Regions from separate parts of the Vibrio sp. 03_296 genome, predicted to be linked through region 1. Evidence: predicted binding sites of a transcription regulator. Region 1 holds the regulator's gene; each other region holds the start of a gene.
What was found. The regulator PurR, encoded in region 1, represses purine synthesis genes. The targets are predictions, from matches to a motif close to TNANGNAAACGTTTNCNTNA.

Region 1 (6,166 bases):
ACATCACCAAATCAACGCAGCTATTTTGCAAAATATGACGCATCTCGGCACCACTTTCCGCTTCACTTACTGTGTAACCTTCTTTTTGAAAATAACCCGCAAGTTTACTGCGAGTCACTACATCATCTTCTACGACTAATACGTGATAGCTCATTTACACCACTTCATGTCATTTCTGTCTACACGGGCAGACATTCTATTCATAACTAGTAACATTTCTAGTCATACTTCGTTTGAAATGCAAGTATCTTGATTTTTATTGATTCAAAACAAGCTTAATATCAGACCATTAACAAGCTCAAATATATTTATATTTTTCTTAACAATAGGCGTTATTGTTATTCATTTTTTTTGGTTACACTTATAGGAGATTGATTTAGGAGCGATAAATGATGCAAGAGATAAAAGCCTTTAATGAAAAACGTGCGGAAATATATTGGTGGCTTTCCAGCTTATTTGCCAAAGAACTGACTCAGGAAGAACTCGATAAATATCAAAGCATGGAAATTAGAGCGTTTTTAACGGGATTGGCTGAAAACGATGCTCTGCGACCATCCGTTAACGCCTTTGTCGACGCACTCAATCGTCTTGTTGACCGTCAAGATGCGCAATTGGAATTAGCGGCAGATTTTTGTGACCTATTTTTGAAAACCGCAAAACATGGCGCGCTGCCATACGCATCAATTTACCTTACAAAAGATGGCCTACTCAATGGCGAGCCGGCACAAAAAATGGATGCTTGGCTAAAAAAACATGGTGTGCAGGTCAATCAACAACTAAATGAACCGGCCGATCACTTAGCGATCATGCTCGACTTTCTTGGCAACCTCATCATTCGCTCAAATGAGTTTGAACAAGATCGCCACATGGAAGATGCTTTCATCGAGCAAAACACATTTATTCAAGAAATGTTGCTCTCTTGGTTACCTACCTTCTCTCAACGAGCAGCACAATATGATGAGTTTGGCTTCTATAACAGCGCAATAAAACTACTTGTTGCGTTTTGTATGCTGGACAGCGACTATTTAGTTGGATAATAATTACGCCCTTATCAATAGAGCAAACACTCGGTTACACTTTAACCACTAAAGTGTGAACACGGATACACATTTCGCTGTTTGAGTAGGTTGCCACTCTTGCCGTCTCAGTCTAAAATTGAGACCGCAATCGATAAAATATGATTTTAATGCAAACCGCTGAAATACAGCGGTTTTTGTGTTTATTTAAAGCTAAGCTGCTGCTTTTCTAGTGTGTCTTCCTTACAAAGCGAATTCGGAGAAAGGTAGCAAACTGTGTTGCAACAAAGAATCGTAGATTCAAAATGCAACCTTAGACAGGACAATACCTATGGCCACAATTAAAGATGTCGCGCGTCTCGCTGGAGTATCCACGACCACAGTGTCGCACGTAATCAACAAAACGCGTTTTGTTGCAGAAGCCACTCAAGAAAAAGTCATGAAAGCGGTTGACGAGCTCAACTACGCGCCTAGCGCAGTAGCGCGTAGCCTAAAGTGCAACACCACTCGTACTATTGGTATGCTGGTCACTCAATCTACCAATTTGTTCTTTTCTGAAGTGATTGATGGCGTAGAAAGCTACTGTTACCGCCAAGGTTATACGCTAATTCTTTGTAATACGGGCGGTATCTACGAGAAGCAACGTGATTACATTCGTATGCTTGCGGAAAAACGCGTAGATGGCATTTTGGTGATGTGTTCAGACCTCACTGAAGAACTACGCGAAATGCTTGATAAGCATGCAGATATTCCTAAAGTGATTATGGACTGGGGTCCAATCAGCTCACAAGCCGATAAAATTATCGATAACTCAGAGGAAGGTGGCTACTTGGCCACTAAGTACTTGATTGAAAATGGTCATACAAAAATTGCGTGTTTAAGTGGTCACTTTGAAAAAGCCGCGTGCCAAGAGCGCATCCAAGGCTTTAAACGCGCGATGAAGGAAGCTAATATTGCCGTTAACAACGAGTGGATCCTTGAAGGAAACTTTGAATGTGATACGGCTGTGATGGCTGCTGACAAGATCGCGTCGTGGCAAGATCGCCCAACGGCGGTCTTCTGCTTCAACGACACCATGGCACTGGGTTTGATGAGCCGCCTTCAACAGTCAGGCCTTCGCATTCCTGAAGACATCTCTGTGATCGGCTACGATAATATTGAGTTGGCGGAATACTTCTCACCACCGCTAACAACCATCCACCAGCCAAAACGCCGTGTTGGTAAAAATGCATTTGAGATCCTTCTCGAACGTATTAAGGACAAAGAGCATGACAAACGCGTGTTTGAAATGCATCCCGAGTTAGTGGTTCGTGATACCGTTAAAAAAATCAATTAGTTAAGACTAATATTCTAAAGCATCCAAATCTGGATGCTTTTTTTTTCATTCTTAGTAAGTGATTTGTTAAGTCAAATTCTGTTAAGTTCTTAAAAACGAGCATTCATTCACTTAACTGCAACTATTATCTGAACCAATGTCACATTTTTTATTTGAAAATGTGATGTTACTCCAATAGAAATCGTATCCTTCTAGTGTCACGCACAGGGCAAACCATTTGAAAAAGTGGGACGCAAAGCCTCCGGCCTAAACCAGACGTTTTTTGGTAGGTAGCGGGGTTACCGATGGCAAAAATGCATAACAACAAGTTTACCCATTAATGACATTGTATTTGCATTGGTTTGCTAATCTCTCGGACCTGATTTGGTGGCGTAATAGTAATTACACCGAGATAACACATCATGGATAAACCGATACTCAAAGATTCAATGAAGCTTTTTGAGCAACTTGGTGCGATAAAATCTCGCTCAATGTTTGGCGGATTCGGCCTTTTTGCAGATGAGACCATGTTCGCACTTGTGGTGAAAGACCAGCTTCATATTCGCGCAGATCAAAAATCAACATTACTTTTTGAAAAGCAAGGGCTCAAACCATACGTTTATACTAAGCGTGGGTTTCCTGTTGTCACTAAGTACTACGCGATTTCAGACGCGCTATGGCAAGACCAAAATGCACTACTCGCTTTAGCCAAACGTGCATTGGCCAGTGCTAATAATGATAAACAACTGCAAGCAACAGCAAAACCTGAACGATTAAAAGACCTACCTAACCTGCGTTTAGCCACCGAACGAATGCTTAAAAAGGCGGGAATTGAAACAGTCGAGCAGTTGGAGTCTCAAGGCGCGGTTCGTGCGTACGAAGCGATTAAAAACACCCACAGTGGTGCCGTGAGCTTAGAGCTGCTTTGGGCGTTAGAGGGAGCCATCAATGGTACGCACTGGAGTGTGATTCCTCAGCAACGTCGAGACGAATTAGTGAATAAATTGTCTTTGTAGGCAAGCACGTTTATTATTTCTTATAGATTAAAACCACATCAAAATGATGTGGTTTTTTTATATCGTTTGAAAGATTTTCTGTCTCAATCAGGTCTGATAACCAAGCTATCTGGAGAAAAATTGAATGAACAAAAAACTCGTATTCGGAATCTTGCTTATCGCGACCATTATTTTATTGGCGGTTAATTTTAGTCAATACCTCACACTCGACAACGCTAAAGCACAACAACTTGCCCTGAACAGTTTTATTGAAGAAAAATTTCTGTTTGCTTCAATAAGCTATTTTGTCATTTACGTTGGTCTTACCGCCTTTTCAGTTCCTGGAGCTACCGTCGTCACGCTATTAGGCGCTGCTCTGTTTGGTTTTTGGTATAGCCTACTTCTTGTCTCGTTTGCCAGCACCATTGGGGCAACCATCGCATTTTTGAGTAGTCGCTACCTGCTAAAAGATTGGGTGCAGGCACGTTTTGGAGACAAACTTAGCGCGATCAACCAAGGCGTTGAAAAGGATGGCGCCTTTTATCTATTTTCATTACGCTTGATCCCTGTCTTCCCATTTTTCCTGATTAATTTGCTAATGGGTTTAACACCAATTTCCATTGGTCGTTACTATCTTACTAGCCAGATAGGCATGCTACCTGGTACGGCTGTCTACCTAAATGCGGGGACACAATTGGCCGACATCAACTCGTTGTCGGGGATACTTTCACCGACAGTATTAGCCTCATTTGCGTTATTGGGTGTCTTTCCTATCGCTGTAAAATGGATCATGAGTAAATTTAGACCTCAACTCTCTTCATAAAAGGAATTCACTTATGAAGATATTCACCGCCAACACGCCTATAGAAGCGCATATCGTGTGCCAATTACTGATGAATGAAGCGGTACAATGTGAGGTTCGAGGTGAGGGTTTATTTGGCTTGAGAGGTGAGTTACCAGCAACTGAGGATACCAATCCATACATTTGGCTATTGGAACCTGAGAAAGTCGATTTTGCTAAAGCGATATTAGCCAGCTATCGTGAGCAGCAAGTAGCGCATCAAAATTGGCTATGCCCACAGTGCGGAGAAGAAATAGAAGGTCAATTTGGAGCTTGCTGGCATTGTGGGCAAGTACTTGAGTAATGAGCGCAATTGACAGAGGAAGGCACTAGCCTTCCTCATGTTTTATTAGATTTGGCGTTGGATAAAATCGATCGAATGCTGGTTAAACTCGTCGGGCTTTTCCACATTGCACACATGGCCACAGTTTTTTATCTCTAGCAACTCACTCTGGGTGTGAGCAGCAACCATCTCTTTGACGGGTTTAATAAACATATAATCACGCTCTCCCATCAAATATAGCGTTGGGATCGGCAATTCACGCTCTTTGAAATAACGCATCAGTGGATTGACCTCTGCCGCGAGTATAAACCAGCGCTTAAACTCTTTTTGACACAGCTTCTTCGCTTCACGGATAAAGAGATGACGTGATTCCTGCTGATTTTTTTGCGGCATCACAATGTAGGCAAACAGCTTGTACAACCACATATAGGGCAGCACATGCTTGCCAAAGTTACCTAGAGAGACCAAGATACGAGAACGCGCATCGAGACGCGTTACCGCACCACCAAGCACCATGGATTTAACCCTTTCCCCCGCCAGTTCCGCTAGATTTCGGACAATGATCGTCCCTAGAGACATCCCAACGAAATGCGCGGAGTGAATTTTAAGATGATCAAGCACCTTGAGGATATCTTGCGTCACCGCCCCAAAGGTATAGCGGTTACTGATCAATTCTTTTAATAGTTGATTGGATTTACCGTGCCCACGTAAGTCAACCAATAACAGATTGAAATGCTGCTTGTACGCTTTAATTTGCTTAAACCAGATGGACGAACTGCCACCCGCACCATGCACAAAAACCACCCACTCTTGGCTGGTAGGATGGAGATAAGTTTTGTGAAATAGTAACGCTTGAGCCATAAAACAACGCCAAAAAAAGAGAAAACTAAAAGGTTTAAACAGTATAGCTAACCCACTTGCAATGGTGATGTATCAAATAGCAATCCAATCGAAATGGGGACTTCCGCCACAAGGATAGTCAATGAATCACCATAGTAAGAATGGGAGGCAAGAATCCTACCACATATCAATTCAAATTCTATTTGAGTTCGGTTAAAAAACGTAAAAAGGCACCATAATCAGTGCCTTTCCATTCATATTTCAGAACTTTTACTCTATTTTAGCGCAGAACGATACAACTCAACATATTGCTCTGCTGCCTTGTTCCAGCAAAAATCTCGTTCCATCGCGTACAGCTGAACTCGTCGAAGCTCTGTTAGATTCTGTGCATACAGTAACAACGCTCTTTGCATGGTAATCAACAACGCTTGCGCTGTGGGCTCATAGAACACAAATCCTGTCGCAGTCTCTGGATTCACATCGTAATCACATACACTGTCTTTTAGACCCCCAACACCTCTCACGATCGGCAAGGAGCCATACGCCATGCTATAGATTTGATTTAAGCCACAAGGCTCAAACTCTGAAGGCATTAAAAAGAAGTCGGATGCGGCTTCAACTAAGTGTGCGAGTTGATTGTTATAAGCTTCAACAAAGACAAACTTTTCACCAAACTGTGCTGCAACATCACGTAATTGCGCAGCAAGCAACGGGTCACCGGTCCCAACCAAAACCAGTTGAACATCCAACTTCAGGAAATCAGTCAATACTGGCAATAGATAATGCACCCCTTTCTGATGCGTCAAACGACACACCATACCAAACATAGCGACGTCCTTTACAGGTAAGCCGACTTGCTCTTGAAGCGCACGTTTA
Region 2 (6,166 bases), on a different contig from region 1:
TCAGCGGCAAATTGTTGCTCTAGCATAACGGTCCCTGTTGGTGTCGAAGTGGCGTAAAAACAAGAAGTTCTTTAGTGTACAGGTGAAGGGAGCGGGGAGAAAGAGTCAAGATACGCTTCATCGAGGGAAATGGTGGTCGAGAACCATTTTCTGCTGAGCGCCCATTTTGCTGACCACGACTTAACCGTGGCCATCTGTGCGCATCGATTTTCTCAAATTGCGAATCAAAACCGCATTTTTTGCACAAAGCGGGCGGTTTCAGCATTCAACATCCCCTAAATGGCGTTCAGATGATGGCATAAGATATGCAGTGCTATTCTCGTCTCCAACACTGAGGTACACACTATGTTTGCCAATCAAAGTCGTAAACCGAAGAAATCGGGTGGCAATGCGAAGCGCCCTCAGAGCAATCGACAAGTTCCATTGTCGATGACCTAACTCCAACACAAGGCCCTTTCGGGCCTTTTCTTTTGTTACCACCATCAAACCCTTGAACGCTTTCCATTGCTAAACTCAAGAGAGTTCAACAAGATAACCCTCTTGATGGTTTTAGGAGCAACACGATGACGATTCGTGGTGAAAACACAGCAGTCATAGTCGCTGGCGGAACTGGCCTTGTGGGGTCGCAATTGATTGAACAGATCTTACCGCATGAGGCAATCAGTACACTTTACGCCTTAACTCGCCGCCAAATTACCGTCAACATTCCCCAAGCGATCAAACTCGTTAATCTGATCGAGCCCGATCTGCTCATCTCCGATTGGCCAGATGAAAGAGCGAGGCCCACGGTAGGCTTCATCTGTTTAGGAACAACCAAAAAGCAAGCCGGAAGCCAAGAGCAATTGCGTCAGATTGATGTTGAACTGGTGTGCCAAGTCGCTCAAACCATGAAACTGCTTGGTGTCACGCGAGTCGCGGTGGTATCAAGCCTTGGCGCAGACGCACAATCGCGCTTTCATTACCTCAAATGTAAAGGACAGATGGAACGTGCTCTGATGAATATGGGCTTTGAACAGCTTGTTATCGTTCGCCCCGGCCCACTCAAGGGCCAACGCCACGCCTCGCGCAGTGATGAAAAATGGTTGCAACGCCTGATGCGCCCGTTTATTCCCTTCATGCGCGGCAAGCTCCGCAATTACACGCCTATCGATGCCAAAGAGGTCGCGCTAGCCATGCTCTATCGTGTTTTTGCACCTCATCCACAGAAAGTGGAAATTTTGCATAAAAACGAAATGGTTAAATTGCTCGAACAATACCGCTAAACACGGGAACTCATTGCCAGCAAGGGCTCACAATGGTCTAATACACGCTTCGTTTGAACGCTAGGTAAGCCGAATGCAGCAAGACAATCAGCCCACTTTCTTCTTTTTTGACTATGAGACTTGGGGAACCAGCCCAGCAAAAGATCGCCCATCGCAATTTGCTGGCGTTCGTACCGATGACAACTTCAATATCATCGGCGAACCATTGGTGATTTATTGTCGCCCACCTGCCGATTATTTACCGGCCCCCGAAGCCGCGCTCATTACCGGAATTACGCCGCAAAAAGCGCAGAAAGAAGGCTTACCAGAGCCAGAATTCATCGCTAAAATCCACGCAGAGTTGTCGCACCCGAATACCACGAGCCTCGGCTACAACAGTATTCGCTTCGATGACGAAGTCACGCGTTACACCTGCTATCGCAATTTCCTCGATCCCTATTCATGGAGCTGGCAAAACGGCAATTCACGCTGGGATCTGCTTGATGTGATGCGAGCTTGTCACGCATTAAGACCGGAAGGGGTGGAATGGCCGGAAAATGAAGAAGGCTTTACCAGCTTTAAACTGGAGCACCTTTCGGTGGCGAATGGCATTGAACACAGTAACGCGCATGATGCGATGGCCGATGTGATCGCCACCATCGAAATGGCGAAAAAAGTCAAAGCCGCGCAACCCAAATTGTTTGATTACTTCTTTAGCATGCGCCATAAGCGTAAGCTCAATGAGTTGATCGATATTGTTAACATGACCCCCTTGATGCATGTCTCTGGCATGTTAGGCCGTGAATGCCAATACACCAGTTGGATTGTGCCGTTAGCTTGGCACCCGACCAACAACAATGCGGTGATTGTGGTCGACTTAGCCAAAGATCCTCAACCCCTTTTCGATTTGGATGCCAATGCGCTGCATGAGCGTCTTTACACACGTCATGATGAGCTGGGTGACTTACTGCCTGTGCCAGTTAAACTGGTGCATTTGAATAAGTGCCCGATTTTAGCACCCGCCAAAACCCTCACAGCGGAGAACGCCACTAATATCGGCATCGACCGAGAACAATGTTTGGCAAACTTAGCCCTTATTCGCCAGCACCCAGAAGTGCGAGAAAAGTTGGTGCAGCTGTTCTCAATTGAACGCGAGTTTGAGAAAAGTCATGATGTCGATACCCTGTTGTACGACGGTTTCTTCTCGCCTGCCGACAAAGCCTCGATGGACATTATCCGCCAAACCGATCCAACTCACCTTGCCGCTTTGGACATCACGTTCAACGATAAACGCATCGAACCGCTGCTGTTTCGCTACCGTGCGCGCAATTACCCATGGACGTTGGATGAGAACGAACAGCGCCGTTGGGCGAATCATTGCCGCGAATACTTCGAAAGTCGAATTGAAGAGTACATGCTTAATTTGGAAAACTTAGTTCACGAACATGAAAGTGACGAAAAGAAAATGGCGATATTAAAATCCGTGTACCGCTATACTGAGAGCTTGATCTCATAATTGCCGGGAGCGAAACGCTCCCACATTAAGAATGACTCCCAAACTATGAAATTCTCCCTTAAAGATTTATTTGGCCTCGTTGTTTCATTTGGCCTTATTTTCCTAGCCTTGACGATTGGCTCAGGCATACAGCACTGGACAGGAACCTCAGTGCCAGGAAGTGTAATAGGGATGTTGGTACTGTTTTTATCGATGGCGATCGGCATCGTCAAAGTCGAATGGGTCAAATCCGGTGCCAGCTTAATGATTCGCTATATGATCTTGCTGTTCGTTCCGATCAGTGTTGGTTTAATGGAGCACTTCGATATGCTCATCGCAAACGCATTGCCAATTATCGCAGCGGCCATTGGCGGCTCTTTGATTGTGTTGGTGAGTTTAGGCTGGTTACTTCAACGAATTCTTGGTGAGGAAGCATAATCATGTGGTTACTCGTCACTATCGTCGTTTTCTTATTTGCTCGTTGGCTTGCCATCAAAATCAACAATCCTTTGGCTAACCCGCTACTGATCAGTATCGCTATTTTGATTCCGATGTTAACGGTATTGAAGGTCCCTTTTGAGACCTATTACTCCGATAATGAGTGGATCAGCTACATGCTACAACCTGCGGTGGTCGCGCTTGCTTATCCACTTTATGAACAGCTTCCACAAATCAAAGCCAATTGGCGTATCATTGCCTTCGCTTGTACCCTAGGCAGCATCATGTCAATGCTCACCGCCATGCTCATTGCCGTCGCCTTCAAGGCGGACATTAGCTTGATCGCCAGCCTGCTTGGTAAGTCAGTCACCACGCCGATTGCAATGGAAATCTCAAGCCACTTAGGAGGCGAAGCCGCTGTTGCTGCGATTCTGGTGTTGCTCGTTGGGCTGTTTGGGGCAATCCTTGCCTACCCAATTTATAATTTGCTTGGCATTAAACACCCTATCGCACGCGGACTCACCATGGGGACAGTTTCGCATGCGCTCGGTACCGCGACCTGCGTGGAGAAAGCGCCGGGTGACGCCGCCTTTTCTTCTTTAGCGTTAGTACTGTGTGGCATCATCACCTCTATTCTCGCACCCAGCTTTTTCGCACTCGCTGTTTGGCTATACGCTTAACACCGAATTCTGACTAAGATGCCCTCTTGCTTATGCTGAGGGCGTTTTTTTTATTCACACGTTTATACAGTGCTATACAGTAGTTTTACTGTTCCTCTTACCAACCGACTCACCTACCAGTGATATTCATCACAAATTCTCATACTTATCACTACGTACCAAATGAAAGGCAAACCATTAAAAATCAATTAGATAAGAATATTTCTTTTTCACTGAACGATCGGTTTAGGTGAAAAATCCAACAAAAAGAGTTGATCAATCGCCTTAAAAAAACTACTGTATACACATACAGCATGTATAAAGGAACAGTAAGATGCAGATTCAAACTCAAACTCGACTCTATTCTCGTTTTAACGTGTTAGCTCAGCCAACCGTACCTATGAATGTTTCTGATCAGTTGTTGCAAAAACTGGCTAATCTTTCCGCTCAAAATCAGTGGATTTTGTTTACAGCTGAGTGCCCAAGACCTGACTTTGCACAACTTACTGCTTCCAATATCCGCTGCCAGAATGTCATCCAAATGAAAGCTTCTCAGACGATGACTGAAATGGAGATCGTGATGAAAGCTATTCGCTCAGGCAATGCTGCTGCGGTTGTCGCTTCCGATCAAATCGATTTGATTAACCAATCTTTGCTTAGCGATCTCGCTCGCGAGTATGGCTGTGAAGTGTTTTTCGTTGAAGGCAGAGCACACAAGTATCACTAACAAGTTCAACGTTATCCATCCTGCATCTCGCCTCCCAAATGGGAGGCATTTTTTGTTTGGCAAAAACAAGGCAAACGTTTGCTTTTTCTCTGGCGACTTCAAATAGTTCTGGTATCATGCCCCGGTAATCGATGAATCCGTTAGATTTTGTTGTCCGATTCATTTCCCGCATGACGTTTGAAATTATGATAGGAATGTCAAAATGAGCCTTGCTGACCAAGTACTTGCCGTCAACGATGACCTACCCATCCGCACCGATAAACCTGTACACAGTGGAAAAGTTCGTTCTGTTTACTGGTTGACCGAAGAAGACAGTGCCCGACTGATTAAAGAGAAAGGATACAATGTTGCCCCTGACGCCCCATTGGCGATCATGGTGATCAGCGACCGTATTTCCGCTTTTGATTGCATTTGGCATGGAGAGTACGGGTTGAACGGCGTGCCGGGCAAAGGCGCAGCGCTCAATGCCATTTCAAACCATTGGTTTGGCTTGTTCAAAGAAAATGGTCTGGCTGACAGCCACATTTTGGATATTCCACATCCTTTTGTCTGGATCGTACAAAAAGCCAAACCGGTGAAAATCGAAGCAATTTGCCGCAAGTACATTACTGGTTCAATGTGGCGTGCTTACGAAAAAGGGGAGCGTGAATTCTGTGGTATTCAGCTACCTGAAGGCTTGGAAAAAGACAAAGCATTGCCGGATCTGCTCATGACGCCATCAACAAAAGGCATTTTGAAGGGCATCCCAGGTGTTCCAGAAGCAGACGACGTTAATATTACTCGCCAAAATATCGCCGATAACTTTGCCGCGTTTAATTTCTCGAGTGCTGACGATATCGCGCTTTACGAAAAACTGCTAAAAGACGGCTTTGGAGTGATCAGTGAAGCATTGGCGAACGTGGGTCAAATCTTTGTCGATACCAAATTTGAATTTGGTTATGTCACGGACGCGGCTGGAAATGAAAAACTGATTTACATGGATGAAGTAGGTACGCCAGATTCGTCACGAATTTGGGATGCCCAAGCGTATCAAGCAGGCAAAATTGTCGAGAATTCAAAAGAAGGCTTTAGACAATTCTTACTCAACTACTTCCCTGACCCAGATATTTTACTGAATAAAGACCGTATGCCTGAGCGTGAAGCGCTCGCACGAGACAACGAACTGCCTGAAGAAGCACTAATGGCCGTTTCTCGTACTTACATCAACATCGCAGAGAAAATTACCGGCAAAGAGATCGTCTTAAGCGACAATCCAAAGCAAGAAATCATCGATATTCTTGGCCGCGAATACGGTTTGATTGACTAAGCCTAAACCAGCGATTAAAAACAAAAAAACGCCTGCATCACTTCACACTGCAGGCGTTTTTTATCGTTACTTCACATTACTTCATCAAACTTGGGTTAACTGAGATCTTTCAAGCGGATCACGAACACATCTTGCTCTCGGCAGTCAATTTTGCTTTCGCTGCGATTTTGAATGAAGTCGATCTGGGTGGGCTCTAGCGCATACGGCATCACCACCGTCAGCTCGTCTATCCCCTCCAGTTTTGCCAGTTTGAGTAGCGTTACCAAGTTGGACTCATCGCTACGGCGTGAAGACATGCTC
Region 3 (6,166 bases), on a different contig from region 1:
GGTTAACTCATTCATCAAAACCACGTTAGTGTGGACGGGATTTTTGCAACGGCTAATCACTAAATCGATATGGCTTTGCTGTGCAAGCAACCTCTCTCTCATGGCCTCAGAGGCTGATTGAATCATCTCCTGACACATATCTTGCTTGAACTGATTAAACGCATCTGGATTCTCTGCGGCGAGCGCCATCATCTCATCAAACGATGGTAACTGTTGCTCCGTTTGAAGACTGCCCATAACGACTCTCCCTGTGTTCTGCTGTTGATAACATAAACAGTATCTATACACAAAGCATATGTCAGATTCGGTAAATGGAAAGGGAGGAAATTGCTTGTCCAAAAAATGATACAGTGAGCTCGACTGTGAGATGATCAGAGTTGGATGGTCGATGAAGAGAAAAGGGTCTTTATTCCAGGAGATTATCAAGCCTTTTCTTTACTAACCCTATGGCGCATAATATCTGCACAGGGTAAGAGGGAAACATGAAGACCATAGATAGGATCATTCAATCCATAAAACGAGATGGGGCGGTTACCGCAAAGCAAATCGCGACTGATTTGGGAATGACAACCATGGGCGCTCGTCAACATTTGCAGAGTCTGGAAGAGGATGGTCTGGTGCATTTTCACGATGTGAAGGTGAAAGTCGGCCGTCCAACTCGTCATTGGTCTTTAACGCAAAAGGGACATGAGCAGTTTGCCGATCGTCATGGCGAGTTAACGATTCAAGTTATCGATGCCGTAGAGGCGTTGTTTGGTGCTGAGGGCCTAGCAAAGGTGGCGGCTGAGCGTGAACAAAAAACGTTTTTGCACTATCAAAAGGCGTTAGCTACGTGTTTGGATCTGACCAGTCGACTCGAAATGCTTACCCTGATGAGAGAAGAAGAAGGCTACATGGCAGAGTTAGAAAAGACGGATGAAGGCTATCTGCTGACTGAAAACCATTGTCCGATCTGTAAAGCGGCGCAACGCTGCCCAAGTTTGTGCCAGTCGGAGTTGAATGTGTTCCAAAAGTTGTTTGGTGATGCGTGCCATATCGAGCGCAGTGAGCACATTATCGAAGGCCAGAGGCGTTGTGCTTACCGTATTACAATCGCGAATGGTGGATAGATATTCTGTGTAAGACTTTTAACGAAGAGGGCTGCCTACTAGGCAGCCCTCTTTTCATATTCTCTTTGTATGTTAAAGAATGATCGCTTTCACTTCGTCATCTTTGCGCTCAAGATAATGAATCGACTTGATACGACGAATGGTTCGACAACGGCCGCGAATCAGCAATGTTTCGGTGGTTGCAATATTGCCTTGACGGCTGATGCCTTCAAGTAGATCGCCTTTAGTGATGCCTGTTGCTGAGAAAATGACGTTATCACTGCGTGCCATGTCTTCCAGTTTTAGCACTTTGTTCGCTTCCACGCCCATTTCAGCGCAGCGCTTGAGCTCGAAATCCGCAAACTTACGGTTTTCTTCGTTATCGCCTTTTACTTCGTTACGAGGTAAAAGGCGACCATGCATGTCGCCATCCAATGCACGAATGACGGCTGCTGAGACAACCCCTTCAGGTGCGCCACCAATACAGTACATCACGTCTACTTCACTGTCTGGCATGCAGGTAAGAATCGAAGCGGCCACATCACCATCTGGCACTGCGAAAACACGAACACCCATGCGTTGCATCTCCGCGATCACCTCATCATGACGAGGTTTAGCAAGGGTAATCACCACCAAGGTATCAAGCTTTTTTCCAAGCGCTTGTGCGATGTTCTCGAGGTTTTCTTTTAGTGGCTTGTTAAGATCGATCACCCCTTTTGCTCCAGGGCCGACCACCAGTTTTTCCATGTACATATCTGGTGCTTTTAAAAAGCTCCCTTTTTCACCAGCAGCCAATACCGCAAGAGCGTTTGATTGGCCCATCGCGGTCATGCGCGTCCCTTCGATTGGATCGACCGCGATATCCACTTCATCCCCACCTAGGCCAACACTTTCGCCAATGTAAAGCATCGGGGCATCATCGATTTCACCTTCACCAATAACAATTTCACCACTGATGTCAGTTTTATTCAGCAGGGTGCGCATGACTTCTACAGCAGCGCCATCCGCCGCGTTCTTGTCACCACGGCCTAGCCATTTATAACCCGCTAGAGCTGCGCCTTCTGTGACGCGGGAAAAGGCCATCGCTAAATCGCGTTTCATGTTGTCTCCAAAAAAGTGTTAAATCGAAGGAAGAGTAAAATTGGCGCGATTCTAGCACAAAATGTAGGGGAAACGTTTGCTAAATTCAGTTTGAAGGCGAAAATCGAGGTGCGAGGTGCGAGGTGCGAGGTGCGAGGTGCGAGAGGCCCAAGGCATAAGCGCTCTTAGGGCCTCGTATTTGGTGTCTAGGGTTTTCCCTAGAAGCGGAGAATTACTCGACGTCTTCCATCTTGCCAAGAAGCGCGCGAATGCGTTCTTGCCATTGAGCATGCTCTTGTTGAGTTTGCTGTGCTTTTTGCTCAAGTTGTTCACGTTGAGAGCGTAGTTCATTCGCTTCCGTTTCCAACTTAGCTTTGTCTTCTTTAAGCTCGTCTACTTCCATTTGTAGCAAAGCGATAGTATCGACAGCGGTCTGAATTTTAGCTTCTAGTTTTTCTAATACTTCAAAAGACATCTTGGCCTACCTATATTGATTCGGTTACGAGTGTAGCCCTTGCTACTACTCAAGTCTGTTAGCCTCATTCTACTCAGCACAAGGCCGAGAAACACGCCCTATATTGAATAATTTGCATCATTCGGTCAAAAAAACAGCGCATCTTTACGCCGCGCTGACTTTTGCTCTGTTTTGATTGCTTGCTCAATAGAAAAAAGCGCCAAGGTGACGCTTTTTTCTCTTTAATCTAGCAGCTCTGGTTCTTCTTCAAGATCGGCACTGAGAGGCTCTTGGGAGAGAATGATGCCCGTTGTATCTGCGTAGAGGTAGTCTTCTGGAAGAAAAGTCACTCCACCAAAATTGACCGGAACATCCACTTCGCCAACACCCTGCATGGCAGCACCAACTGGAATAGAGGCTAAAGCTTGAATGCCGATATTCATATCTTCCAGATCATCCACTTCACGCACACAGCCATAAACAACGATGCCTTCCCATTCGTTCTCTTCTGCTATCGCGGCAAGTTCGCCGTCCAGTAATGCTCGGCGCAATGAGCCACCACCATCAACCAAAAGTACACGGCCAACACCATCTTGTTCCAGCGTCTCTCGAATGAGGGCATTGTCTTCAAAACACTTGACTGTGGTGATTTGTCCGGCAAAGGAAGCGCGGCCACCAAAGTTACTGAACATAGGCTCGACTACATCCACTTGGTCCATATAGATATCGCAAAGGGCTGAAGTGTTGTATTCCATGGCATACCTTCTTTGGTCAACGAGATTTCTTTTGAGTATATCCGTGCATTAAGTCATTGCAATGACAATTAATGATTAACTAACAAGAGTTTGAGCTACCACAACAGTTGCAAACAAAATATTAGTGACGAGTGAGCATTTCACTACGACTGGCATCATCGGGGCAATTTGTGCTGGTTTCTCAGTTTGCCAAACGGCTTTACCATGATTAAAGAGCACAATTAGGCTGAGTAAAAATGGCAAACAGAGCCAAATCGAGCTGGGTTGTAGCAGCAAGTAACTCGCAAAGGCCATTAAGGCGCCACCGAGTAAAGCGAAATGGTACTGTTTGGCACGCTGTTGTCCAAGTCGTACGGCAACGGTGCGTTTGCCACAGGCCGCATCATTCTCAATATCACGCATGTTGTTGATATTGAGCACGGCAACGGCCAATAATCCACATCCCAAAGAAGGCAGCAGCAGCGCGGTATCTAAGTGGCCTGTGTGGAGAAAATAAGTGCCCGATACACCCAGTAAACCAAAGAAAATAAACACGGACAGATCACCCAGCCCGACATAACCGTACGGCTTGCTGCCCATGGTATAAGCGATGGCGGCAAAGATGGCCAATACACCGAGTCCAATAAACGCAAGAATACTTTGCAGGCTGCTCAATGCGTAAAACACCAGACACAAGCCTGAGATCATGGTCAAAATGATATTAAACACAATGGCTCGTTTCATCGCTTGAGCAGAAACCGCACCAGACTGCATGGCTCGGATTGGCCCTAATCGTTTGTCGTTATCAGTCCCTTTCACGGCATCGCCATAATCGTTTGCCAAGTTAGAAAGGATTTGTAATAGCGTTGCGGTAACAAACGAGAGTAACGCGATTACAGGTGAAAATTGACCGAATGAATAGGCTAATACGCTGCCAGTTAAAATGGAAACAAGCGCTAAAGGAAGTGTTTTCGGACGAGCGGCATCCAGCCAGATACGCAATGACTGATTCATGAATTTTTCGTGCTAGTAAATAGAATCGTCAGTATACGAATAAAAGCGCACTGAAGAAAGGTTAGCTTAAGCGGGCGCAGTACGGATAAATACGGAGGCGTTGGGTAAGAAAGGGAAGAAAAAGGGCGAGAGAAATGATGCTCTCGCCCTTGTTAGTCAGAGGATTACAGGATGAAACGGCTTAAGTCTTCATCTTCAACAAATTCGCCGAGACGTTGCTGAACATACGCTGCATCAATCACAAACTTGGTGCCTGATTTTTCCGTTGCATCGAATGAGATCTCATCCATCAGGCGTTCCATTACGGTATGTAGACGGCGAGCACCAATGTTCTCTGTGGTTTCATTCACGGTCCAGGCGGCTTCTGCAATTTGCGTGATGCCGTCTTCCGTAAATTCGATGTCCACATCTTCTGTTTTCATCAGAGCGACATATTGTTCTGTCAGTGATGCTCTTGGCTCGGTCAGAATACGCTTGAAATCGTGGCTTGAAAGCGCCTCAAGCTCAACACGGATCGGCAATCGACCTTGCAGTTCAGGAATCAGGTCAGAAGGCTTAGCAACTTGGAAAGCACCAGAGGCAATAAACAGAATATGGTCGGTCTTTACCATACCGTGCTTGGTGGAGACAGTGCTGCCTTCGATAAGAGGCAACAAGTCACGCTGAACGCCTTCTCGAGACACATCCGGGCCTGAGCTCTCACCGCGTTTACAGATTTTATCGATCTCATCGATAAACACGATGCCATTGTTTTCTACACTATAGATGGCTTGCTCTTTAAGTTCATCTTGATTAACCAGCTTAGCGGCTTCTTCTTCAATCAGTGCTTTAAAAGCGTCTTTGATTTTCAATTTGCGCTTTTTACTGGTATTGCCAGCTAGGCTCTGGAACATACCTTGTAGCTGGTTAGTCATCTCTTCCATACCAGGAGGCGCCATGATTTCCACGCCCATCTGTGGCGCAGCGACATTGATTTCAATTTCTTTGTCGTCGAGTTTTCCTTCACGTAGTTTTTTACGGAAGATTTGGCGAGTGTTCGAGGTATCTTCGCTTTGTTCGTTCTGCCCCCAAGCATCACGAGGTGGTGGTAGGAGCGCATCAAGAATTCGTTCTTCCGCGAGCTCTTCTGCACGGAACTTTACTTTTTCCATGGCTTGCTGATGAGTCAGTTTCACCGCCACGTCAGTTAGATCGCGAATAATGCTTTCCACTTCTTTACCCACATAACCCACTTCGGTGAATTTGGTGGCTTCCACTTTAATGAAAGGTGCGTTGGCCAGTTTCGCAAGACGACGAGCGATTTCAGTTTTACCAACCCCAGTCGGGCCTATCATCAGAATATTCTTTGGCGTGACTTCTACGCGCAAGCTTTCTTCAAGTTGCATTCGACGCCAGCGATTACGTAGTGCAATTGCCACAGAGCGTTTTGCGTTGTCTTGACCAATGATGTGTCGATTCAGTTCATGGACAATTTCACGAGGAGTCATTTCAGACATAATCATTCCTTACAATCTGTGGGCGAATTAAGCTTGGCTGAGATTCGGCAATTCTGCTGGGATCTCGAGCTCTTCGATGGTGTGGTTGTGGTTGGTAAACACACAAATATCACCCGCAATGTTCAATGCTTTTTCTGCGATTTCGCGTGCATCGAGTTCGGTATTTTCCAACAATGCGGTCGCGGCTGCTTGTGCATACGCCCCTCCAGACCCAATAGCGATCAAATCGTTTTCTGGCTGTACCACGTCACCATTGCCCGTGATGATCAATGATGCCGTTTCGTCTGCCACGGCCAGTAA

Region 2: the regulator PurR is predicted to act here: its motif matches at 4,627-4,646, upstream of CIK04_RS22920 (phosphoribosylaminoimidazolesuccinocarboxamide synthase).
Region 3: the regulator PurR is predicted to act here: its motif matches at 2,254-2,273, upstream of glpX (class II fructose-bisphosphatase).

The regions. Positions count from the first base shown of each region.
Region 1 covers NZ_NPKW01000157.1:26,703-32,868, reverse strand. Annotated here, with positions in the region: gene torR (two-component system response regulator TorR) at 1-154, opposite strand, end outside; gene torD (molecular chaperone TorD) at 390-1,037, shown strand; gene purR (HTH-type transcriptional repressor PurR) at 1,348-2,352, shown strand; cyclic di-GMP riboswitch class I at 2,550-2,638, shown strand; gene CIK04_RS21615 (TfoX/Sxy family DNA transformation protein) at 2,754-3,347, shown strand; gene CIK04_RS21610 (TVP38/TMEM64 family protein) at 3,472-4,149, shown strand; gene CIK04_RS21605 (DUF2007 domain-containing protein) at 4,163-4,471, shown strand; gene CIK04_RS21600 (alpha/beta fold hydrolase) at 4,517-5,311, opposite strand; gene glgA (glycogen synthase GlgA) at 5,566-6,166, opposite strand, start outside.
Region 2 covers NZ_NPKW01000194.1:21,820-27,985, reverse strand. Annotated here, with positions in the region: gene cobT (nicotinate-nucleotide--dimethylbenzimidazole phosphoribosyltransferase) at 1-26, opposite strand, end outside; gene CIK04_RS22945 (oxidoreductase) at 564-1,262, shown strand; gene sbcB (exodeoxyribonuclease I) at 1,336-2,757, shown strand; gene CIK04_RS22935 (CidA/LrgA family protein) at 2,803-3,174, shown strand; gene CIK04_RS22930 (LrgB family protein) at 3,177-3,854, shown strand; gene CIK04_RS22925 (SulA-like leucine-rich domain-containing protein) at 4,168-4,560, shown strand; gene CIK04_RS22920 (phosphoribosylaminoimidazolesuccinocarboxamide synthase) at 4,763-5,866, shown strand; gene CIK04_RS22915 (hypothetical protein) at 5,962-6,166, opposite strand, start outside.
Region 3 covers NZ_NPKW01000062.1:4,580-10,745, forward strand. Annotated here, with positions in the region: gene CIK04_RS07400 (DUF3135 domain-containing protein) at 1-237, opposite strand, end outside; gene CIK04_RS07405 (metalloregulator ArsR/SmtB family transcription factor) at 483-1,109, shown strand; gene glpX (class II fructose-bisphosphatase) at 1,182-2,189, opposite strand; gene zapB (cell division protein ZapB) at 2,401-2,643, opposite strand; gene rraA (ribonuclease E activity regulator RraA) at 2,865-3,377, opposite strand; gene CIK04_RS07425 (1,4-dihydroxy-2-naphthoate polyprenyltransferase) at 3,453-4,370, opposite strand; gene hslU (HslU--HslV peptidase ATPase subunit) at 4,535-5,866, opposite strand; gene hslV (ATP-dependent protease subunit HslV) at 5,894-6,166, opposite strand, start outside.